Regions from separate parts of the Paenibacillus sp. NPDC056722 genome, predicted to be linked through region 1. Evidence: riboswitches for the same ligand, from Rfam matches in the RefSeq annotation. Region 1 holds a riboswitch; each other region holds the start of a gene.
What was found. A riboswitch is a leader RNA that binds a small molecule or an ion and turns the genes downstream of it on or off. The one in region 1 is predicted to bind cyclic di-GMP.
Positions count from the first base shown of each region.

Region 2: it holds a riboswitch for cyclic di-GMP, as region 1 does, so the genes downstream of both, ACFRAM_RS08770 (thiamine pyrophosphate-binding protein) here and ACFRAM_RS00295 (TetR family transcriptional regulator) in region 1, are expected to answer to the same signal.
Region 3: it holds a riboswitch for cyclic di-GMP, as region 1 does, so the genes downstream of both, ACFRAM_RS19515 (glycosyl hydrolase) here and ACFRAM_RS00295 (TetR family transcriptional regulator) in region 1, are expected to answer to the same signal.

Region 1 covers NZ_JBHTYV010000001.1:56,591-61,875, forward strand. The annotation lists gene ACFRAM_RS00285 (MMPL family transporter) at 1-2,280, opposite strand, end outside; gene ACFRAM_RS00290 (hypothetical protein) at 2,311-2,694, opposite strand; partial or broken gene ACFRAM_RS00295 (TetR family transcriptional regulator) at 2,761-2,925, opposite strand; cyclic di-GMP riboswitch class I at 3,190-3,275, opposite strand; gene ACFRAM_RS00300 (SDR family NAD(P)-dependent oxidoreductase) at 3,278-3,961, opposite strand; gene ACFRAM_RS00305 (SDR family NAD(P)-dependent oxidoreductase) at 3,958-4,803, opposite strand; gene ACFRAM_RS00310 (DoxX family protein) at 4,926-5,096, opposite strand; gene ACFRAM_RS00315 (TetR/AcrR family transcriptional regulator) at 5,265-5,285, shown strand, end outside.
Region 2 covers NZ_JBHTYV010000003.1:43,909-49,193, forward strand. The annotation lists gene ACFRAM_RS08765 (methyl-accepting chemotaxis protein) at 9-1,259, shown strand; cyclic di-GMP riboswitch class I at 1,828-1,921, shown strand; gene ACFRAM_RS08770 (thiamine pyrophosphate-binding protein) at 2,107-3,744, shown strand; gene ACFRAM_RS08775 (carboxymuconolactone decarboxylase family protein) at 3,760-4,140, shown strand; gene ACFRAM_RS08780 (hypothetical protein) at 4,308-4,658, shown strand; gene ACFRAM_RS08785 (3-oxoacyl-[acyl-carrier-protein] synthase III C-terminal domain-containing protein) at 4,740-5,285, shown strand, end outside.
Region 3 covers NZ_JBHTYV010000008.1:128,912-134,196, forward strand. The annotation lists gene ACFRAM_RS19510 (glycosyl hydrolase) at 69-1,577, opposite strand; gene ACFRAM_RS19515 (glycosyl hydrolase) at 1,780-3,375, opposite strand; cyclic di-GMP riboswitch class I at 3,386-3,466, opposite strand; gene ACFRAM_RS19520 (sugar phosphate nucleotidyltransferase) at 3,634-5,007, opposite strand.

The sequences.
Region 1 (5,285 bases):
CAGGATGCGGTCCAACCATTTAGGCAGCGCCCAGGCCTTGTCTCCGAAGAGTGCCATGACCGCGGGGACAAGTGCCATCCGCACCAGGAACGCATCGATCAGGATGCCGATGGCCAGCGCGAAACCGATTTGTTTGATCATAATGTCATGTGTGAAAATAAACCCGGCGAAAACGGATACCATGATGATGGCGGCAGCCACGACGACACGGCTGGCTTGGCCATAGCCGTGGATCACGCTTTTCACGCCCCGATGCCCATGGACGTGCGCCTCGCGCATGGATGAGACGAGGAATACCTGGTAGTCCATCGCCAGACCGTACAAGATCCCGGTTGCCATGATAGGCATGAAGCTCATGATCGGTCCACCGGTGTCGAACCCGAACAGATCGCTTAACCAGCCCCATTGAAACACGGCGGTGGAAATGCCGAACGTCGCCAGAATGCTGAGCAGGAAGCCTACTGTCGCTTTGATCGGCACAAGAATCGAACGGAAAACGAGTAGCAGAATGATAAGCGATAGGATGACAATGATTACGATATAGATCGGGAACACTTCTGCCAGCTTGGAGGACATGTCGATGTTGATCGCCGTGAACCCCGTCACTCCGAGGGTCACACCGTAGGTTTCCGCAATGCTCGAATCGGCGGCGCGCAAATCCTGCACGAGATCCCGGGTCGCCGTGTCCGTCGGGCCTGTCTTCGGAATGAGGCTCAGAATGGCAATGTTACCTTCCTGGTTCAAACCGAGCGGCGAGACGACTGACACATCCTGCACCTGCTGAATATCCTGAACGAGACCACCCAACATTTTCGGGGAAATGGTACCCGTAGGATCTTTCGGTTCCGCGACAATCAGCAGCGGCCCGTTGAAGCCTTCTCCGAAGCCCTTAGATATCGCGTCATAGCTTTGGCGTTGAGGCGTATCCAGATTCGCGGTCGATCCGTTGGGCATGCCCATTTTCATTTCGGTGGCCGGAATCGCCGCAAAACCGAGAATGGCAATCACGCCCAAGATAACCAGCCAGCGGTATTTGACGACGCCTTTGACATAGCGGTCCGCGACGCCGTGCTTGTTGGTTGGCTTGGAAGGGGTTTTCTCGCGCGCTTTGCGGGAGCAGATGCGTTCCCCCATCAGACCTAGCAGCGCCGGCAGTAGCGTGAGCGCGATAAGCACATTGAGGAACACGGTCACCGAAGCGACGAGTGCCATCAGGCTCAGGAACGAAATTTCGATAACGAGTAAGCCGCAGAGAGCGATGATAACCGTCAACCCGGCGAAAAATACCGCGCTTCCGGCGGTGCCGACCGCTCGGGCAGCTGCTTCGCGAGCCGAAAGTCCCTCATCCAGAATAAGGCGGCGCTGGCGGTTGACAATAAAGAGCGCATAGTCGATGCCGACGGCCAGACCGATCATCAGCGCCAATACCGGCGTAATTGAGCTCATGGTGACGAAGCTTGAGATTGCGAAGGCGCCTCCGACCCCGATCGCCACGCCGAACAGCGCGACTACCAGAGGCAGACCGGCTGCAACGATGGAGCCCAGCGTAACGATGAGTACAATGGCGGCTATGACTAAGCCGTAGATTTCGTTCGTGCCGACCGGGATGTCTACGACATTCAGTGAGTCGCTCGGCAGCACGGCTATGCCGGGATCTTTCTCGACTTCCTTGACCGCTTCGACGACCGAATCCGTGACACCTTTCGGCAAGGAGGTTTGCATGACGGTAAACTGGAATTGAAACAGGGCGACGCTGCCGTCGGTGGCGATCAGTACGCCGGGCACCGGCACGCCGTCGATCATCAGCGGCATGTAAGGAGGCATTTCAGCGGGCGCCAATGCCACTGATGCTCGCGTGTCCTCGCCGCCTTGCGTGGCTTCTCCGCTTTGAGCACCTTCAGTTTGTGTCGCTGCTTGAACGCCCTGGCCTTGGGCGGCAGCGGCGGCTAGCTCGGCGGGGTTTATCACATATTCCAGCCCATAGACTTTGTTGATCGCTTTGGTGATTTCCGCCAGGCGCTCAGGCGTATCGAGACGCTCACCTTCTGCAGCGGCGAATACGACGCTCGCTTGGCCGCCCGCCGCTTCCGGGAGCTCCTGAACCAGCTTGTCCAGAACCTTTTGAGATTCGGTGCCCTCCAGCTTCATATCCGAGCTGACGTTAAGTCCGTTGACGCCGATCATCGCCACGACGATGCCCAGAATCAGAATCCAGCTCGCAATGAAGGCCCAGGGCTTCCCGTAGGCGGCTTTACCTATTTTGTAGAGAAACGTTGACATAACAGTATGGCACTCCTTTTTTATCTGAGATCAGAAGCCGTTGCGCAAATAGCCGAAGGTAATGTCCAAATATTCGCTGAAGGTAGCCGCGTCGGGCGTTTCCTCGGGGGAGTCGCCAGGCAACAGGATCTGGAGACTTCCGTCGATAACGGGGAGGATCGCTCCGTATACCGCGCCTATGAGCAAGTGGCTGTATCCTTCCGAATAACGTCCTTGAAAATGACAGCTGATCGTCTCGCGGGCCGCCGTTAGCAGCCGGCGGAAGGTGCTGAGAATATACGGCTCTAACGTGGGATATCGTATGGATAACGACATCAGGTCGCGCATTCTACGGAACAGCTCTGCGGTGAACTGCGCCTTCAGCCAGTGGTGCAGCACATCCAGTGGTGTGGCGCTCTCAGGCAATTCCGTCATTATTTCTTCCGCGCCGGCCATATCGTCAGAAGGGAAAGCAGCCGACGCGACGGCTTCCTCCTTGCACGTAAAGTGATTGGCGAACGTCCTGCGAGAATAACCGGCGCGCTGGGCCACTTCGTCCACGACAAAGCCGTCCAAGCCGCGTTCGAGCGCCAGCTGAAATGCCGCCTCCGATAAGGCGTGGGCTGTGGCTTCCTTTTTGATATAGCGCAAACTATGCTTATCCATTGATTTTTACACCTCTCTCTCATTGGGATGACAATAACTTAACACATTATTGCCCATAGTGCAATTATACTCAAAGAGCATTAATGCTCAATGTGCAGTTTTCGTATGACCCGGCCAACACTGCGTCCACAACGATCTCAGGGTCATAGAGCGAAGCTGACTTCTTCAATCTCTGGGGCATGTCTTGCACACTTTCATGGATTATCACCTCGTATTCGTTTTATAAATCACGACAAAAAGACACGTACCCTAACGGACGTGTCTTTTGATGACCCGGGAATGCATCGCACGCATGCAGAAGATCGTGGCCTTGCGTCCCAGTCTTTCGATCCAGTTTGCCATTTCCTAATAATTAAAACGACAGTTTTGTCAGATCAATTCCTTGAGGGAAAGTTTGTTCAAAGTAATCTTTTCTTTCATATAAATCATACCAAGCTTCTGCAATGACATCTGGATCACCTTCTGTACCTGGCTGAATCAATGTGCCAATGGAGAGATGTCCGACAAATATGCCTTTTTCCTTTAATTCATTGTGAAGATTTGTTGCATAGTTGCGAAGACCTGACATGGTAATTCCTACATTGCCGGTAAATGGCATAGGGAACATCGCGGATAAACCTGTTGTAAAGAGAATCGCTCCTGAACCACTATTGATCATGTCTGGCAATACTTCGTTGACAGAAAGAATGACTGGCAGTAAATGACTACTTACTTGTTCCATTACATCTTCAGGTTTTGTTTGTAATACATGCCTAAATATTTCAGGTCCTGCATATGGGCTAAACTCCAGCACATCGATATGACCAAAATCTTGTTTAATAGCTTGTAGCACTTTTTTCAGAGCGATCAAATCCGCGATATCCGCAACATAAGACTTCACTTCAATATTTTTCTTGTTAAGCTCATTTATGATAAGGGCTAATTTCTCAGGATTGCGCGCAACTGCAGCTACCTTGAAGCCATTCTCCCCGAATTTTTTAGCAAGGGACAATCCTAACCCTGGACCCGCACCAATTATTGCAATAGTTTTCATCATGCTTTAACTCCTTTCAGTAATTGAACTGTTTGGTTATAAAGCGTTTGAGCATTTTCTTTATCAAAAGTTTTCATCGCTAGACTTACTTCTTTCCACACTTTATAAGCAGATAAAGAAGCTGTAGGCGGATTTTCAAGCAAATCAATAATCGGAAGAACCGCTTCTTCTACCGGTCTGCCTACTGTTTTATAAAGGAGCTTCGTAATACTCCTTAACACTGGATTTTCAATGGCATCAAAAGTGCCAGCGGTTTGGACAGCCCAAGGGTTAAAGAGAATATATTTTACCTTTCCAATAGTATCATTTTGGGCAAAGGCTACACCTAGTAAGTCGTTTAATCGGCTGCCGTGATATTTCGTTTTTCCACCGTTGTAGTTCCTCTTGTATTGGATATCATCCAGGTTAACTGTTCCGTTCATTCCTGGAGCACACACATTAAGGATCACAGGGTTAAGAGAATTTTCCAAAACATCTTTTAAGCCATAACTAAGAACAAATCTGCTCAAATAAGATAGACCAAAGCTAAACTCAAAGCCCTCTTGGGTTTCAGAATATTCTTTTCTGGTCTTGTGACTGGTTGCACATAAAACAATCTTATCCAATGAATTGAACCTGCTTTTTATTTCCTCAATAATGCGCTTATTTTCTTTGACCAAACTCAAATTTGCTTGAAGAAAGAAAGCCCTCTCCTTTGCTCCTGACTGTCTAGCCTCTCTTAAGAAGAGTTCCCCTTTAGCAGATGAACTGCCGACCACTATTACACGGTCACCCTTCTTTAAGAAGTGTGTAGCAACTCCTTTTCCGATACCATCCGTTCCGCCTGTTATAAGTATTGTTTGCATCCTCTATTCTCCTCATTCGTTACAGTTTATTTAAAAGCGACTATCGCAACAAATATCGCCAAAGACTAATTACGCATTTTTCTGTGACCAAGAAACAGAAGTAAACACAACACGAGAAGCACCTAGGGCATAACGATAACGTCAAATCCTTGATGGGCTCTAATATGCGTTAAAATGGCCCCAGTCATGACCACGACCAACACTGAACTGAATACAGGGACGAGCTTTTTCTTCCAAAACCCTAAAAGTAATCCTACTACTGCGAGAATTTCTATTGCCCCTACCGCATACATGAACCCTGTCCCAACTCAATTGTATATTCCCTCCTTTTATGATATGTTAAAGCAACAGTGTTACTTTAATAAACATACACCGAATGACTAAACAGAACAACCAACAATAAAGCTGAAATGTTGCTATAACATCAGAAATGAAAAAATGTCAGCATAGGGGTGAAGAACTTGGGAACAAAAGTGAGGAAT
Region 2 (5,285 bases), on a different contig from region 1:
TATTTCCTATGGACTGGATGTACAAGCTGCCTTTGAAGCAAAGAATTGTCGCCGGATGCTACCTCGTTGCCGCTTTATTCTCCATCCCTGTTTTGGTTACTTTTATTATTCTCGGCAAAATTGTTATCGGCATCATTCTGGTCGTCCTGCTTGCAACCCTGACTTACCCTCTTTCCCGCTTTGTTGAGAGAACGCTTACATCGTCGTTCGATGACATCTCCAACGTAACGCATACGATCTCTAAGGGAGACTTTACGCATAGAGCCGACGAGAATGGCTCCATGGGTGATATCAGCCGCTCCTTTAATACGATGATCGACAAATTGAAGACCATTTTGACCGACGCCTCACAGATCACCCGTCAGGTTATGGATGCAAGCCGCGGCATCGAAGACAAGAATCAGAATCTGAAGATCGTCATGTCCCAGGTGGCGACCTCTTCTAATGAGCTGGCTCAAGGTGCCAACGAAATTTCGAGTGATATTGCCGGTATGATTGATTCTATTAAAGATATTGAGACTAAGGTCTCCAATTACGCACATTCAACCAAAGAAATGAACAAGAAATCTATACATACGCTAGAATTGGTGGAGCAAGGTCGCCAATCGGTGGATACCCAGGCAGAAGGCATGCGTAAGAATATCGAAGCTACACAAAAAGTGGCCGATACCATTGATGCCCTTTCCCATAATGCTCGCGGTATCACCATGATTACGAAAACCATCACCGAAATTGCTGAACAGACCAACCTGTTATCTCTGAACGCTTCCATCGAAGCTGCCCGTGCCGGAGAACATGGCCGTGGATTTGCTGTGGTAGCTCAGGAAGTACGCAAACTGGCAGAGGAATCAACCGCCTCGACCAAAGAGGTCTTCGGCCTCGTACGTAGCATTGAAAGTGACATTAAGGAAGCCATTGCGAACATCACCATCAATGAAGAAGTCGTTCAGGTACAGAATGAAATGATCATTCAAACTGCACAGATTTTCGGGCAAATTGTCCAAAGTGTACAGTACATTACCGAGCAAATCGCCGCCTTCTCTTCGGAAAGCGACCTGATGCTGGACAGTGCTCTGAAGATCTCCTCTGCGATTGAGAATATTTCAGCAATTACCGAGCAGACAGCAGCCAGCACCGAGGAAGTCTCTGCATCGATGAGTGAGCAGATCAATGCCCTCCAATCCGTTGCGGATGAGTCTGAAAAAATGACGTCAGCCGTCTTTCAGCTACAAAAAACGATTCATATTTTTAAATTTTAGAACTTGTCATAAAATTTTTATTTTTGTTCCTTTTAACACAAAACAGCCGTATAAGTTCAAACTTTTACGGCTGTTTTGTAACTTATGAAACGTTTGCATTATATCACTTTCAGACCTTTCTAGAAGTTCGTACCCACAAATAAAATTTATCCTCTCCCCTTTCAAACACCCTACTTTTAACCCACTTCCCTCCTGTGCAGTCCAAAAGAAATTGAGCACTTGGATTCATTGCCTTTCATGAAATACATCATCGTAAATTTAACTCCAACTAATTTCTTCAATTAATATCTAATCTTGTCCATTCAGCTGTTTTCATCTAATTTGCATTTTTACACCAATCCCTTTAATACAATCTTGCTTTTTCTCTGAATGATATGCATATTTCAGGCCTATTTTGTAACCGCATTCCATTTTGCAATGCACCCTTGGATACATTTTAAATTAAAACTAAATTCCTACTTTATTTCATATTTTTCGTCAAATTCCGAGTTCGTTTGTGTAAAATATATTGACAAAGACGAGCTAGGAATATAATGTAAAGGAAAATTATTCTTATAATTAGTTATAACATTTATATGGGCAAAATTCCTGAAAAGGAATGACGCAAAGCCATGGATCTACAGCCTCATTTTTTTGGGGGCCATGACTGCCAGGTTGCAGAGAAAACCAGGAGGATCGACTTAATTTCGCGGTCTGATTGGCGGTTTTTTGCTTCCAACCTGTGCTCCATTAATCGAGCACAGGTTTTGTTGTTTCTTTGTACCTGTTTGTATCGTTCTAAACATTTGGCATTACCAGAACGATAATATATTTATCTTTTACTTAACCCAATTCATTTACTTGAGAGGTGTTTTTTTTGAAGACAGTCGCAGATTATATGGCGGAGGCACTACGTAACCTCGGAGTAACCCATTCATTTGGTATCATTGGTAAATCCATTTGCCCCTTAGTTCTAAAGATGGTGGATTACGGTATTGAGTTTATTCCCGGAAGACATGAATCCAGTTCCGGCTTTGAAGCCGCAGGCTATGCCCTTAAGACTGGCGGACTAGGCGTTGCTTTCGGGACATCCGGTCCCGGAGGAACGAATCTGCTTACTGCAGCGGCCCATGCCAAGGCGAATAACATTCCGGTGTTATTTATTACAGGGCATCAATCTATAAAAGAACTAGGTATTCCGCAATGTCAGGATTCTTCCTCATATCTGGCTGATCTTGCCGATATGTTTAAACCCGCTACCCTGTTCAGTAAGCTTGTAGAACGTGGCGATAACTTAAGCACCATTTTCAATCATGCTATCTCAATTGCTCTGAGCGGTAACCGTGGTCCCGTTCATCTTTGCTTGCCATTCGACGTTCAGACTGAACTTCTGGAAGAATTCCCGGTAGTTTATCCAGAGCGTGAAACGCTCGTTAGCATCTCCAATTATGACCGTGTAATCAACGCTATTAACAATGCTGAGAACCCACTGATTATTGCCGGTAAAGGTGTTAACCGTTCCGGGGCTCACAAAGAGCTGATCGAACTGGCTGAAACATTCAACATCCCTGTCGTGACTTCTCCTGGCGGCAAAGGTGCTATTCCTTGGGATCACCCGCTGTATCACGGTCCTGTCGGTGTCGGCGGATGTACACATGGCGATGACATGCTGAATCGTAGTGATTTGTATATCGTGCTGGGCTCCCGTCTGAGCGATATGACCATCTGTAATCTAAAACGCGAGAATCATCCAGAGACATTAATTCAGTTCGATAGTGACCCAACGTTTGTAGGCAAGATTCTGACCTCCAAAACTATACCGGTCACCGGGGATCTGCGTGATAATCTTGTGTATTATCTTGAACACCTGGATAGAGATTCTGTGACCAAACATAATACTCCAAGCTTTAACTATCGGGAAGAACTGCCTGAGCTTCCAGGCCTGTCCCTGGCTTCAGTTATGAGCGTGATGAGTGACTTTATTCCATACAACAACACTCTATTCGTGGATGATGGAAGCCATGGCTTTAATGCCGTTAAATGGTATAACGTTAAAAAACCGGGCAGTTTTGTATTCGATGCCTATTTTGCCTGCATGGGTAATGCAATTGGCATGGCTATCGGCGCCAAGGTTGCATCACCGGATGAAACGATCTTCTGTGTGACTGGCGATGGATGCTTTATGATGCTGGGTGCAGAGATTAATACAGCAGTATGTAAGGATATCCCGGTTATTTTTATCGTTGTAAACAACATGCAGCTGGATATGGCGCTTAAGGGCATGGAGAAGACCACAGGCCGTATCGACGGAACCCTATTCGAAGTCCCAATGGACGCTGTGAAGTTCGGCGAATCGCTTGGAGCAACCGGATATCGCTGTGAAACTTTGGATCAATTCTCCGCTGCGATCGCAGATGCGGTAGCTTTGAACAAGGTCGCGGTAATCGAACTGTTGACAGACCGTGACGAAGTACCACCTACTGCACACCGTGTAGTGAATCTTTAATCAGGGGGCCAATTTATGAGCGACAATTTGAACAAAAATATCAATAGTGGTCTCAACCACTTTGCTAACTTATCTGGGGAGTATGGTGCCAAAGCTTTGGCACCTATTAAAGACCATTTTCCAGATCTGGCTGAATACATTATGGGCGCCGCCTACGGTGACATTTTCCAGCGCAACACGATCGGTGATGACTGGAAAGAAGTTGCCGTGATCTCCGCCTTGATTGCGATGGGACAATACGAACAACTAGGCGTTCATTATGTTATGGCGCTAAGTGTAGGTGTCACTGAGGAACAGCTTAAAGGTGTTCTGCTTCATTTGGTGCCTGCTCTAGGAGCTCCGCGAGTAATCAGTGCCTTTAACGTGTTGCTCGAAGTTTTAGAAGAAGTGAAGTAACATCTGTATAATTCAAAAATTTACATTTTTCGACTTTCTCATTGTAATTCTATCAATCATATGCTATTAATATAGTTAAATTATCCCAAAAATAAGTATATTATCGATTGCCGAAAATAGGGAATCAAAGTTTTTGGATAAAACTAATTTATAGGAGCGATGAAGGAATGGGTAAATTTATTTTGAAGACAGATTCGGTTAAAAAGATTATCAATGTCGAATTGGATGGCACGTTCTCTGAAGAGGATGGCATCAAATCCATTCAAGCTTATCAGCAAACCATTAACCCGATCACTCCAGCAGACTATGAGCTACACTTTGATTGCAGAAAGCTTAACGTTACCGCTCCTAATGTCGTACCTCTGCTGGAAGGATGCTTCATCATGATCAAGAAGGACGGCTTTGCCAAAGTACTCCTAACCCTTGAGAACAACCCAATTCTTAAAATGCAATTGGCTCGTCTGGGCCGCAAATCTGGTCTGGATAACCTGGAAATCATCTCTACAGTTACTGCATAAGACATAACTTCATATTACAGCCTGTATCTTACCTGCTCATGCAACGATCCATCAGCTCATCACTAATAAGGGGGCAATTCAATGGCCGGCATACGCATCAGAGACATCGCTATTTATCATCCGAGTAACAAAATCGGTAATGATTTCTACATCAAACATTTTGACGATAGAGGAATAGAGATTCGTGGACTTCTGGCGGCATTGGGTCGTGAAACCCGCTACAGTATTGATAATGAGGACGAGAATGCACTGACTATGGGATTTGAGGCGGCCAGCAATGTGCTGGAGCAAGCGGGACTTGCTGGTGAAGATATCGACCTTATCGCCTTCTCCAGTCAAACGCCGGAATACATAATCCCGACTAATTCGGTGATCATGCACCGTTTGATTAATGCGGCTTCGCATACCATCTGCATCGACAGCAATGCAAACTGCACAGGGATGACGGCAGCCTTTGAACAGGTCAGCCGTCAGATGATGGCGAACCCCCGTATCCGCCGTGCGCTGGTAATTGGCTCCGACCATATCCTTCCACATGCCGACCGCAATAACCCGGTATACTATGCCGGATTCGGCGATGCTGCCGCAGCGGTCATCCTGGAGCGTGATGAGAACGCAGTTGGATTA
Region 3 (5,285 bases), on a different contig from region 1:
GATCTCGTTACGCTCATTCCCTTGTCCTCGCTTTCTTTAGGTGATGTGCCCTGAAAGCTCTGCTTCCATTATGGTAAGAACAATGCATTCTGCGGTACAACGGCTTCTTTCAGGTGCGGTCCTGCCCACTTCAGAGAGATGCTGGCATCTCCACGATTTTCATAATACTCCACCTTAATATCATATAAACTATCTTTGCGCAGCTTCATGCTGCCGGTCCGGTCCATTCCGCTCCGGTTCTCCCAGCTGTCTATGACCAGCTTGCCGCCAACCCAGAGTCTGACCCCATCATCTGCGGACACCGAGAAGGTGTAGTCTCCACTGGATGGTGGTTTGATCTTCCCTTTCCAACGCACAGAAAAGGTATCGGCGCCAATACCTGCCGCCGGAGAGCCTCCATGCCAATTAAAATCAATCACGCTGTCTTGGCGAAGCAGCACCGGCTTTCCCATCAGCTCTGCATTGTTAAAATATGCTCCGGTCAGACCATTTGCGGCAGTGAGCTTCTCAGATAACGAGGCTATGCCTACTGTGCGTATATAATCATCTCTTGATATCGTATACGGACTGCCCATAAAGCTTTGAATCCGTCCGGCACTGTTGTTCCCGGTCAGCATCTTCCCCCAGGTCATCATATATACCCAGCGGCTTTGGGTCTTGGACAGTATCTTCGGGTCCGGCAGCTCGCCGCTTTCGCCGATACCGATCGGCTTGCTTCCAGCCAGCTTCAGCAGGTCGTCGTAGTAGACTTGCTGATAATCATTATTATAAATATCGGCCGCCAGCACATCGACGGTCCCGGGGCCTGGATAATAATCACGGTAAGGGCCCGCGGTTGGTCCCGGCGCGTTCGGATTCCATACCCATAATAGATTATTCAGCTTGTGGATATGGGTGAAGCGGTCATAAACCAGATTCCAGAGGGCGGCAAAATTGCTTTTGTTCCCCCACCAGAACCAGTCTCCGTTCATCTCGTGATAAGGCCGCCAAAGGACCGGTACCCCTGCGTCCCTCAATTCGCCCAGATACCCGGCGATATCGTCTAGTTCTGCAATCAGACTATTGTATTGTGGAGTACCTGGGGTAACGTAGGCATTGAATTGCTCCTGGCTCAGCTTCATGGAAACATTGGACCATACCGGGGAAGTTCCCGGCAAGTTCTGATGAAAGGTCATAGCGACAATTCCGCCCCCTTCATACCACTTGATGGCGCTGTTCACCACAGCCTGGCGCTGCATAGCAATTGTCTTAGCGGACTGATGGTTCAAGGCCCCAAGTTCATAGCCATGCAGCAGAGCATATTTCCCGCTGGCTGACTTTAATTTATTGTTGAATTCATCAGGACTTTCCAGATAATCATGTTGCCCGGAGATGATTCCCTGACCGCTAAGATCTGTCAAATATTGTAGCAATCGGCGTGCCTCCGGCGAAGCCGAAGGATTGACCGGGGCTATCGCCGCTTTGTCCTCGGGAGAGGCACCCGAATCGGGAACATCGCCCCAGGAGGGCAGGAGAGACAGAAACAGAAGAACCGGAAACAAGGTCGTAAGCAGCCGAAAATTACGGGATGGCTTCATGTGTCATCTTCCTTTCGGTAGCCGGGATATCAGTCCGGTCGTAACTAAGCTGACCTTCATCCAGGTCAACCCGCTCTCTTCTCCCGGAGGCCTATAGTTCAGTAGCCCTGCCAAAGAGCAGGGCTACCGATCGGCTGAAAATAATCTTCATTGCTGTTACCCTTTAAACGCGTAATGTCTAGATAACGTAATTCTCAGTTCCTCACGCGCCTATGAACAATGCGCTAGCCGGAACCGTTTCTTTCACCTGACTAGGACTCCCCCACATCAGGCGAACCCGAGCATCGCCCAGATTCTCGTAATACTCCACTTTAATATCGTACAGCTGCCCGGCGTTCAAGGCGATGTTGCCCTGATGCTCAGCTCCGCTCTGATTATTCCAGCTGTCAATGACCGCTTGCCCGTTGATCCATACCCGAATGCCATCATCGGATTCGGTGTAGATCTGGTAATCTTCGCTATACAGCGGTTTGATCTTCCCTGTCCAGCGGATAGAGAAATTATCAACGCCGAGCAGGGCTGTATCTGGTGAACCCTGCCGCCAATTATTATCAATTACTGCATCATCCCGGGTAAGAACTGGTGCACCGGAAAGCTGCATATTATTGAAGTATTCTCCCGTTAACCCATTAGCCGTCTTATGCGTCCCCCCCGTTCCAGCATTCCCTGTAGGGACGTTCGCAGCAGGAGGCTTCGGTGTGTTCGATGGCATAGCTGTTGGTGCAGGTGGAGGTGGCGTAGGTGCCGGCACCGCTCCAGCCGCAATCTTGTCTCTCGTTACTGTGTAACTATTGTTCATAAAACCTTTAATATCGTCGGTGTGGTTATTATCGTATAGCATTTTTCCCCAGGTCATCATAAAGGTCCATTTGCTCTGGGTCTCTCTCAGCTTGGCTACGTCTGGCATTTCCCCGTTCTCTCCGATACCGATCGGCTTCCCGGCCGCCAGCGCCAGCAGACTATCGTAATGGCTTTGTTTATAATCGTTCTCATATATATCTGCAGCGAGAATGTCTACTTTATCCGCACCCGGATAGGTCAGGGCATACGGATCAGCCCACGCATTCGGGGCATTCGGACTCCATACCCAGAGCAGATTATTCAATTTATGAACGTTAACAAAACGGTCATACATAATATTCCAAAGTGCAGCGAAATTATTTTTCTTCCCCCACCAGAACCAGTCTCCGTTCATTTCGTGATATGGGCGCCATAATACGGGCACTCCTGCATCACGCAAGCTTTTCAAAGGTACAGCCACTTTATCCAGTTCGGCAATCAGGTTGTTGTACTGTACCGTCCCTGGTGTAACGTACTTGTTGAATTCCGCTTGGCTGAGACTTCTGGAGACATTGGACCAATCATAGCTGGTTCCCGGCAGGTTGGCATGGAAGGTCATGGCGACTACTCCGCCGCTTTTGTTCCAGTTGATGGCGCTGTTCACTACATTCTGGCGATACCAGGCAACCTGACTCTCATTCTGGCCACTGATGGCCCCCATCTCGTAACCGTGCAGTGCGGCATATTTACCGGTGGTGTCTTGCAGCTTAAGATTGAACTCGTCGGGACTCTCCAGGTAGTCATGCTGCCCTGCAATAATTCCTTTTCCAGATAAAGAGTACATATAATTAAGCAACTTTACAGCTTCAGGCGAGGCAGCGGGATTAACCGGAGTACCGGAGCTTGCAGCTCCTGCCGCAGACGGGACGATTCCCATTCCAAGGGGAAGGGCTGTCAAAAACAGAACAAGGGACAGGAGGGCGCGCAACAAACGATACTTACGGTAAGCTTTCAACATACATCTCCCTTTCGGTAGCCAGGCTGCCATTCTTGCGAAAGGCCCTGTGGCTTTGCGTCCCTACCTTTCGATAGGTTTGCCTTTTGTCGAATTAGAGGGTTTATTCCTCTTACCGTAAATATCGACGCTATTTAATTATTTTTTAGTGCATTTATGAAAAAAATATCATTTTTGAGTCTTTATACCTGTTTTGTAAACTTCGCATTTGGTTAAATAGATAGTTTGTTCTATTAAATTTCCTGACATTGGAATCCGGTCCTAGGAGATAAACTGATGCAGCCCAATATCTTCCCAATTCAGGGTGATACGGATATTATCTTCCTCCACCAGTTCAGAGCCTGTCTGCACTTCAATAAACTCCACATCCGTCAAAGCCAGGATGGCATGCTTGGTGCCCTCCGGAATACGGACCACATCGCCAGCCTTCACGTTGTGCATTTTCTCATTCAGCACAATGCTGGCTTCCCCACTGATAATGGTCCAGATCTCACTGCGTTTGCGATGCAACTGGTAGCTGATATTCTTGCCCTGTGAGATGCAAATCCGTTTGGTCAGCACCTCATTGCCCTCTTCATATTTCACATAATCAATGACACGATAATGGCCCCAGCGGCGCTCCTCGTACATCGGGCGCTGATCAAACGACTTCAGCACCTCCTTGATCCGTGGGCTTTCCGCCTTATGGGTTACGAGAATACCGTCAGGACTGGCAGCGATAATTAGATCTTTCGCCCCAATGACTGTTATAGGAATATCCAGTTCATTCACGAGGCAGGTGCCTTCCGAATCAGCTGTGACAACGCCTTTGCCAACATGATTACTGCTCATCTCTTCCGTCAATGTATTCCACGTGCCGAGGTCCTTCCAGAAGCCGTCATACGGCTGAACAACAATTCGCTCTTCCTTTTCTACCACTTCGTAGTCAAAGCTAATAGAAGACAGTAGCTTATACTGCTTCTGCAGTTCCTCATAGTTGAGAGGCAGCCCCTTGCGTTGCAGAATATCCAGCAGATACCCGAGACGGAAAGCAAACACACCACAGTTCCACAGCGCATTGCGGCTGATTAGCTCCTCGGCCTGAACGCGATCCGGCTTCTCCTGGAAATGGCTTACCTGCATAAAGCCGCTCACCGCAGGCTCATCGGAGGTCGGGATGATATACCCGTATTTCTCCGAAGCATGCTCAGGCACCACACCCATGAGCGCCAAATTTGCGCCGCTCTCCTCTATCGTTTGTTCAAGCTGGGCTACAGTTTCAAAGAAAGAAGCCTCAACATAAGGGTCCACTGGCAAAATAGCCACCGTCTCAGCAGGCGATACGCCAGCTACGGTATATAAATAAGCCGCCGTCAGCGCAATAGCCGGGAAGGTATCGCGGCGCTCAGGCTCAACAATAATCGGCACATGGCCTCCCAATTGGCTCTGGATCATTTCTACCTGCCCACGACCTGTAGCCAGATAAGATGAATCTGCGAGTCCAGTCTCTTCGAGCTGTCTCCACACCCGCTGCACCATCGATTCCGGCTCACCCTGCGGGCTTTCCAGTACCTTCAGAAATTGCTTCGAACGTGAATCATTAGACAATGGCCAGAGCCTCTTACCTGAACCGCCTGATAAAAGTACCAGTTTCATAAGTGAACCCTCCTCATTCGTATGGTAAACCGAAACCAATCCCATGCTTGCTGTATATGCGATATAGAAGGGCCAATTGGACCTCTACAAAGTAATCCCGGTAAAACAGACTCCAGCACATCAATCGCTTTAAGGCGGGTCTGCATGTTAAATCTCTTAACGCCAAGATCGGTCTAGTCCTTCCTTTCTCTCGCCTGTGTTTCATAAGCGATAAACAGAGAAAGTTCACAAGAAGTGTTAGGATAAACGTAATGGTGGGTAAAATAGATAGATAGATA